DNA from 4 places in the Marinomonas sp. ef1 genome. Region 1 is predicted to be linked to each of the others. Evidence: predicted binding sites of a transcription regulator. Region 1 holds the regulator's gene; each other region holds the start of a gene.
The links. The regulator sigma-54, encoded in region 1, starts transcription at its own class of promoters, with help from an activator protein. The targets are predictions, from matches to a motif close to TGGCACNNNNNTTGCTNT.
Positions count from the first base shown of each region.

Region 2: CCS02_RS02200 (HAD-IIB family hydrolase) is a predicted target of sigma-54. The motif match lies at 1,064-1,081, and genes of this name have one in related genera.
Region 3: CCS02_RS10525 (NCS1 family nucleobase:cation symporter-1) is a predicted target of sigma-54. The motif match lies at 1,083-1,100, and genes of this name have one in related genera.
Region 4: glnK (P-II family nitrogen regulator) is a predicted target of sigma-54. The motif match lies at 1,218-1,235, and genes of this name have one in related genera.

Region 1 is NZ_NHTT01000012.1:90,854-93,055, reverse strand. Features, by position in the region: gene ptsN (PTS IIA-like nitrogen regulatory protein PtsN) at 1-158, opposite strand, end outside; gene CCS02_RS16560 (RNA polymerase factor sigma-54) at 176-1,651, opposite strand; gene lptB (LPS export ABC transporter ATP-binding protein) at 1,730-2,202, opposite strand, start outside.
Region 2 is NZ_NHTT01000001.1:505,510-507,711, reverse strand. Features, by position in the region: gene CCS02_RS02205 (DMT family transporter) at 103-996, opposite strand; gene CCS02_RS02200 (HAD-IIB family hydrolase) at 1,135-1,956, shown strand; gene CCS02_RS02195 (glycosyl transferase) at 2,026-2,202, shown strand, end outside.
Region 3 is NZ_NHTT01000006.1:204,243-206,444, forward strand. Features, by position in the region: gene CCS02_RS10525 (NCS1 family nucleobase:cation symporter-1) at 1-1,049, opposite strand, end outside; gene CCS02_RS10530 (GntR family transcriptional regulator) at 1,317-1,982, shown strand; gene CCS02_RS10535 (aspartate/glutamate racemase family protein) at 1,990-2,202, shown strand, end outside.
Region 4 is NZ_NHTT01000015.1:36,091-38,292, forward strand. Features, by position in the region: gene CCS02_RS18170 (YifB family Mg chelatase-like AAA ATPase) at 1-151, opposite strand, end outside; gene CCS02_RS18175 (TIGR02450 family Trp-rich protein) at 259-480, shown strand; gene CCS02_RS18180 (accessory factor UbiK family protein) at 559-798, opposite strand; gene CCS02_RS22190 (hypothetical protein) at 994-1,131, opposite strand; gene glnK (P-II family nitrogen regulator) at 1,290-1,628, shown strand; gene CCS02_RS18190 (ammonium transporter) at 1,668-2,202, shown strand, end outside.

The DNA of each region.
Region 1 (2,202 bases):
AGCTTTTCACGACCTAGTAGTGCGTCATAGACAGCTTCGTTGTCACAATGTAGTCGGTTGGAAGCAACTTCAGCAATGCTTTCAAGTACTCGTTTTTTACTAACAATATCTTGTTTTGCGAGAACGAGTTCCGCTTTTAATAATGATTTCAAGGACATGATAAAATGGTTTCCGTTTAGATCAGTCGTTTTCGTTCATTGGAAGGAGGGATGTTCATCGCCTCTCGATATTTGGCTACAGTGCGTCGAGCAACCTGTATGCCTTGGTCTGCTAAAATAGCAGCTAGCTTGTTATCACTTAACGGTTTTTTCGCCGGTTCATCCGATACAAGCTTTTTAATCATAGCTCGTATTGCGGTAGAAGAACATTCTCCGCCGGAGGCGGTGTTTACATGGCTGGAGAAAAAGTATTTCAGCTCAAAGATGCCCTTCGGTGTGTGCATGTATTTCTGAGTTGTTACCCTGGAAATAGTTGACTCATGCATACCTACTTCTTCTGCGACATCGTGAAGAACCATTGGTTTCATGGCTTCTTCGCCTAGTTCGAAGAAATCAATTTGTCGACTTACAATGCAGCTTGCCACTTTTAATAAAGTTTCGTTGCGGCTCTGTAGGCTCTTCATGAACCATTTTGCTTCTTGAAGAGAGGTTTTTATGTAAGTCACATCTTCTGCTGTTGCTGCTGCAGTGCTAGCCATCGCTGAGTAAGTCTCATTGATTTTGATGGGTGGCAAAGCGTCATTATTTAGTTCCACTTGCCATACGTCATGGCGTTTTTTCACTGTGACATCAGGAATAACGTAGTCCGTGTCGTCAGCGTCAATAACTGAGCCTGGGCGTGGGTTGAGCTGTTGAATCAAATTGACGACTTCTTTTAGCGCTTCGTCTTTGAGTTTTGTTTTACGGCTCAACTGAGCAAAATCTCGATTACCTAGTAATGGTAGGTAATGATCAATAAGATTGTATGTGCTCTTATACAGCGGGTGGCTTTGGAATGCTTCTAGTTGCACAAGAAGGCAGTCGCGTAGGTCAATTGAGCATACGCCTACAGGGTCAAAGCGCTGCAATCTATGCTGCACTGCAATGACTTCTTCAATATCTAGATCTTCTAATTCAGTGCCGAGAGATTCCCAGATGTCATCGGGAGAAATGCTTAAGTAGCCATCAGGTTGAACGCATTCAATGATGGCGTAAGCGATTTCAATGTCGCGATCTGACATGTGGGTTAAATTTAATTGCCATATAAGATGGTCTTGGATGCTTTCTGCTGGTGCGTTACGGCTTTCGAAGTCGCTATCGCCTTCGTAGCTGTTGTGATCGCTGACAGCTGCAGAACTTTGATAGGTATCATCCCAGTTACTATCTATGGATAGTTCTTCAGGGATGCTTTCTGTCCACTCAGATTCTACGCGTGGTTCTTCGCTATTATTGTCGACTGTTGTATCGGCAGCGCTTTTTGATTCTATGCTTGCAGGGATGTCGTGATGAATTTGTTCGTCGTCGTCGAGCTCAAGCAATGGGTTCGATTCAAGAAACTCATGAATTTCTTGTTTTAAATCCAACGTAGAAAGCTGCAGCAAGCGAATAGCCTGTTGCAGTTGTGGCGTCATAGTCAGCTGTTGACCAAGCTTTAATTGTAAAGACTGCTTCATAGAGCAACTCTTTCTTCTATTTGAATGAATTGGAACGAGTTATGCATACTACTCCCTTTCTACAGCAATGATAAGGGGTTACAGACGGAAGTCGTCGCCTAAATAGACCTTTTTTACTTGTTCATTGTTGATGACGGTACTGGCATCACCAGATGCAATGATGTAACCATTGCCAACAATGTAAGCTTTATCACAGATGTCTAGTGTTTCTCTGACATTGTGATCGGTAATTAAGACACCGATTCCACTTTCTTGGAGATGTTTGATTATGTGTTTTATGTCACCAACTGAGATAGGGTCTACGCCGGCAAAGGGTTCATCAAGTAGGATGAATTTTGGGTTCATGGCAACCGCTCTCGCTATTTCAACCCGGCGCCTTTCTCCTCCTGATAGTGCCATTCCTAGGTTGGTGCGAATATGGGTGATATGAAACTCTTCTAAGAGTTCTTCTAGTCTTTCTTGTTGTTGTGCTTTTGTTAGCTTTTTGCGGGTTTCTAAAATTGCTAGGATATTATCTTCTACAGACATTTTCCTAAAAATAGATGCCTCTT
Region 2 (2,202 bases), on a different contig from region 1:
CATAAGGGGAGGGAATAATTACATTGTCGGACTAAAACAACGATCAATTTTCAATCAATAAACCAGTCGATTATGGCGCATTGAGATAAAAATGCACCAAAACTATGCACTTTTAGATGTTCGTTTTCTTGCGAGAATCACGAGTAGCACGCCACCCAGAACACTTAAGGTGGCGATGACGAGGTGTAAAGTGATGGATTCATTGGCAAAAAACACGCCTCCTATTGTGGCAATAATAGGAACGAGTAGCTGTAACACGGCAGCTATGGAAGCACTAAGATAAGGCAGGACGGCGTACCAGATGGCGTAGCCTAAGCCTGACATGATGGCGCCCGAGGTGACGGCTAAGATAATACCTACAGGCTGGGCGATCGGTGATTGCTCGGTATTGAGATGAATAACGGCCAAGGCAATCAGTAACATGGGAATGGTGCGAACGAAGTTAGACGTTGTGGCAAACAAAGGCTTAGCCGAGATTTTGCCTCGCCATGTGTACAAGCCCCACGCCACACCTGCTAGCGTCATTAAGACAAAGCCCAATAAAGAAGGCGATGACAAAGTTGGAAGCACTAAATAGACAAAGCCTACAAAGGCTATAGCCAGCCCTAACCATTCCAACCAAACCAGCTTCTGCCTTGCCCGCACAGCGAATAAGATCAAGGTCAGTTGTACGGCACCAAACAGTATCAAGGCGCCCATTCCGGTAGATAACGTCACGTAGGCGTAGGAAAAGCCCAAGGCATATATAAACAGAGCAAAGGCCGATAACCAGCTACCTTCTAACCACGCTATTTTCAAATCATTGCGCTGATTATTGAGGCATTGAAAAGCACTGAGCAACACTAAGGTCGCTGCCCCACTAAGCAAGCGCCACGTGGTGAATTGAGCTGGGTCGATAAGACCTTCGTTTAACGCCAGACGACACAAAACAGAGTTTGCCGCGAACGCCAACAAAGCCAGAATCACAAAGACACATAAACGTAGCAAACTTGTCATCAATTTGTTCAACAGCCTAGTTAATCTTAGGCATGTACCTCATAAGGAAAAAGCCACTTTTACGCACTGGCACCAGATTTGCAAGACTTATACTAACGTCCACCAGCGGTATTTTGATGGACCCAAAAAGGAATCGACATGACAACGCTTTTAATTTTTACCGATTTGGATGGCACATTACTCGATCATCACACATACAGTTTCAAACCTGCACAGGCGGCCTTACAGTCGCTGAAGACTTTTTCTATTCCTTGCGTCATCAACACCAGCAAGACATTTGTTGAGCTTATGTCTCTTAGACAAGAGCTCAACCACCAAGACCCTTTTATCGTGGAAAACGGCTCTGCTGTTTATATCCCTAAGAATTTAGCCCTCTCTGTAGACGAAACTTTAGAGGACTGCGGTGAGTATTGGCGCAAGTCATTCGGCCCAAAACGCGATGAACTAATCGAACTCACCAATGATAAGCAAGACCAATACACCTTCAAACGCTTCAGTGAGATGACATGGCAAGAACTGGTTTCTATCACTGGCTTAAGTGAAGAAAACGCCAAGCAAGCCATGCAGCGAGAATTTACCGAGCCTATGGTTTGGACCGATTCTAACCTTGCTCTTAATGCATTACGCGACGACCTTGCACCATTTGGCGTGCAAATTCAGAAAGGCGGTCGCTTCGCTCATCTGATGGGCGAGCACTGTGATAAGGCAAACGCCATGTTATGGCTCAAAGAATTGTATGAACAGCAAAGCGACGAAGACGTTACCACCATGGCATTAGGCGATGGTGAAAACGACGTAGGTATGCTGAGCAAAGCCGACATTCCGGTGGTGATTCGCTCCCCTGTTCATGCGCCACCAGAAATCCCAAATCGTTGCGATGCTTGGCTTAGCGACGCGTATGGTCCAGAAGGCTGGGCACAAGCAATCAACAAAGTTTTGATTCAACAAGGCATTTTGTAACGGCACCTTTTAACGACAGAAAGAGAAGACACCACTAACAGTTATTATAAAAATATCAGGAGAACAACTATGGGCGACTTTCATCAAAACGGTATCATCACCACACTTCACAACTTGGCGCACCGTCCGTTAGAAGAAATGGAAAAAGAGCTGTGTGAGTTTGCTAAAACACGCCCAATGTCTCTTATCCTTCCTTGTCTGTATTCCGAGCTGGAAACAGACGCCATGCCGAATATTCTTAAGCAT
Region 3 (2,202 bases), on a different contig from region 1:
GCGGCAATAAAACCACCTGCTTTAAAGCTGATTTTCTGTGGTGATACGTTGGAGAAATCAAACGCTGGCGCCACAAAGTTCGCCACGATGTTAATACCCACTGTCGCAAAGATAAACGTCAGTGCACCCAGTACCGTAATAAAGCCAGAATCAAGACGTTTCACGGTTTCCACTGGGTCAGTAATAATCTGACCAAAAACAGGAATCGAAGCAGAAACAATCACCACACTGAACAAAGAAAACAGCACAAAGTTAACTGGCAAGCCCAATAGGTTACCTAGTTTCAATTTTTTATAACTACCGCAGTAACGAGAGAAATCACTAAAGTTTAAGGTTGGCCCAGCAAAATACCCAGCAACCAAGGCAATCGCAATGAACATCTGCACAATCACATCCATGCCTGTCAGGTTATTTGAGCTCAAATTAAAACTGATGTTTTCCCAACCCGCTCGATTCACCATATAAATACACAAAGCAAACATGGCGACATAGATAGCAGGGCCTGACCAATCGATTACCTTACGAATCATATCCATACCAAACATGAAGACGATTCCCTGTACAATCCACATTGCCGTGAAACCAATCCAGCCAAGATATGAAAGACCGATGAAAGATTGATCTGCAAGAGATGCCATACCAGGAAAAAAATACAACAACAGAATAATGAAGGAGCTAGACGCCAGAAAGGTTTGAATACCGTACCAAACGACCGCGATCAAGCCACGAATGATGGCTGGAATATTGGCACCGAACACACCAAAAGACATACGCGCTACCACAGGAAAAGGCACACCTGCTTTTTGTCCCGGTTTACCCATCAAGTTGGCAAATACCAACACAATAGAAATGCCCAATAACAAGCTAATAAACACTTGAATACCATTTAGACCCAGTGCAAACAAGCTGGCAGCAAACACGTAGCCGCCCACGCTATGAACGTCTGACATCCAAAAAGCGAAGATACTATACCAACCCCATTTTTGATCTTTCTCCGGCAAGAGATCGCTATTTGCTAATCTAGGGCTTTGCTCAAATTCTTGTTTCATGATTGCGTTCCTTTTTAATTGTATACAATGTTAAATACAATTTATGTGCCAAAAAACAGAACCCAAAGAACTTAAGTAAAAATAGGAATATGAACCCAAAAAACCAATATTTACTGCACCATTCCAAGTCAAAACAAGAAAAACACACCAACATTGTGCACAATTAATTCATCTTTTGTTTAAGATGTACGAAACAAACTAGCATGCTATATTGTCTTAAGAACTATATTTAACAAGACATCGTATACAATCTATAGAGAAGCACTCATGTCGAATGACGAGAATATTTACCGACAAATGCTAAAGGCCATTGTCGAACACCAATTACCACCTGGGGCGCGTTTACCAGAAGACCGTCTATCAGAAGCTTTTGGTGTGAGCCGAACTGGCATCCGCAAAGTATTACAGCGGCTCGCCTTAGAACATTTTGTGGTAATTGAAAAAAACAAAGGCGCGCAGGTAAACCATCCAAGCGAAGCCGAAGCATTAGAAGTTCTAGACAGCCGCATATTAATTGAGCCGCAACTCATTCCAGCCTTACTTGGTTATTGGAATGCAGAACATTCTGAGCGTTTTCGCACCATGGCGAAGGAAGAAAAATACGCAGAAGAAGGCAATCAACTAGCAGACTCTATTCAGCTAACCGCTCGTTTCCATTATGAATTAGCGACGCTAGCAGGCAATAAGGTACTAGCGAACTTTGTCCAACAGCTTTGTTATCGATCTTCACTTATTCTCGCCGCTTACGGTACTCGCGGCAGCGTGGGTTGCGAATGTGGTGATCATTCACAGCTACTCGATATTCTTGACCAGGGTAGAAAAGATGAAGCTAAAACTTGGATGAGTCACCACTTAAAACATATTAAATCGTCACTTATTCTCGAAAGCAAACCCGAAGAAAATATCGATTTTCAAAGACTTTTTGGCCGCTAGGAGCACCATGCGAATTCAGCTCATTAACCCAAACACCAGCGCCGACATGACTCATGCCATGGCACTGAGCGCACAATCTGTTGCGCTAGACAGCACGCAAATTATTTCCTGTACGCCTGAGCATGGACCAAAAAGCATCGAATGCGCTTTTGATGAAGTCATTGCCAGCGCCGCCCTGCTCGATCTTATCGAACAAGGCAAACAACAAGGTGTCGACGCC
Region 4 (2,202 bases), on a different contig from region 1:
TGCGTACTCGATCTTTCGCTTCTCGAACAGCGGCTTCAGGCAAGCCCACTATATTTAGTGAAGGCAATCCATTTGAAATATGGGTTTCGACGGTAACTAAAGGGGAAGACACACCCACACGGGCACGACTATAAATAGTGGCTAAACTCATGATCACTCCTTGACCAAATTATTTCTTTATGATGCTTTATCGCATGAAAAGCAATCCAGCTTTTCACTTGTTTCGTATAGGTAATACCTATTAACTAAGGTTAAAAAATGGCTTTCAACCAAATAAATCCCAACAAACTTCTGCTGTCGAAATGGACGTCCACATCGCCACAACAAAAAGAGAAGCATTTCATCGTCACAAAACTGATTCGAGATGAAGAAAACACGGTTGTGGAATGTGTTCTTGAGGCTGTTATCAATAAAAATCAGTATTGCTTGCCTTGGCAAACTCTGACGTCACCAGATAATTGGCTTCAAGGTTGGAAATAGCCAATCTTAACCATTTCCATATCAAGCGATTACTTATATCAGACTACTGTCCATATCAAACCACTGTAAGAAAACGAGTTAGTCGTTTTTTTCTAACTCGTTCAAACGTACTTCCAATGCAGCGAGCTTTTCACGGTACTTGGCTAGCATTGCCGCTTGCACTTCAAACTCTTCACGGGTGACTAAATCCATTTTACTTAACGTATTACGAGCCACCTCGTGCAATTGCGCCTGAATTTCTTCTTTTGGCAACTTACCCAATGTTTCTGCGGCTTGGCCTAGTCCAGTTCCAAGTTGCTTTATAAATTGATCAATCATGTCATTCTCATTTTTTGTATTTACAATACTTAATAGTATAGAAGCCTAAGTAAGGTGCAAACAAGCTCTCGGCTGCACATCTTTATATCAATGCTCCGTTATAAACACCTAACGTCATTAAATTGCCTCTTTTTTGTGCGCCAAATAAAATATTGCGGGCTTTAATCAAAACAAATCCTCTAAATAAGGCACGCATTACACTTTTAGCCAAATGTTTGTTTTCTGATCAGAAGCAATAAGATAGGGATCTCGCCCAACAACACCACTCGGATCAATTGCCCACTCGCACCAAGTTAATGCAATAACCAATGCAGACACACCAATATGCCGCACTAAATAAAGCCATCTGATGCTCTTTTTAATTCCGAAAAGTCGACAAAATCCTTACAAAGCCATTGTTATAAGGGCATCCCCATATATGGCACGCATATTGAATAAGCTAAGTACCTGCGATACGACAATAAAACTGACTTTTAAAGGAGACAGTGGGTATGAAGCTTATAACTGCCATCATCAAGCCATTTAAACTCGATGATGTTCGAGAAGCACTTTCTGAAATCGGCGTTCAAGGTATCACCGTAACAGAAGTGAAAGGTTTCGGACGTCAAAAAGGCCACACAGAACTATACCGCGGCGCTGAATATGTAGTGGATTTTTTACCTAAGGTAAAAATCGAACTTGCCATTGCAGATGAAATGACCGACCAAGTGGTTGAAGCCATCACTGGCGCAGCAAACACTGGCAAAATCGGCGACGGTAAGATCTTTATCGTTAACCTTGAACAAGCGGTTCGTATTCGTACCGGCGAGACTGGTGTAGAAGCAGTTTAATAACTGCTCGATTTATACAAGCCTTTAGGGGGGCGAAACATGCAAGATCAAATTTTTCACTTACAATATGCGATGGACACCTTTTATTTCTTGGTGTGTGGCGCGCTGGTCATGTGGATGGCAGCTGGATTTGCCATGTTGGAAGCAGGTCTAGTACGTGCTAAAAACACCACTGAAATTCTTACCAAGAACGTGGCTTTGTTTGCCATTTCTTGCATCATGTATCTAGTTTGCGGTTACGCCATCATGTACGGTGGCGAGTGGTTCCTTACTGGTATTCAAGACGTAGATGTTGCTTCTACTTTAACGGACTTTGCTGGTCGTGAAGGTGGGTTTGAAGGCGGCGCAATCTACTCTGGTGCTTCTGATTTCTTCTTCCAAGTTGTGTTCGTTGCAACAGCTATGTCTATCGTATCTGGCGCAGTTGCTGAACGTATGAAGCTTTGGGCTTTCTTAGTGTTTGCAGTCGTAATGACAGGTTTCATTTACCCAATGGAAGGTAACTGGACTTGGGGGGGCGGTTCTGTATTCGGTATGTTTAGCCTTGGCGACCTAGGTTTCACTGACTTTGCAG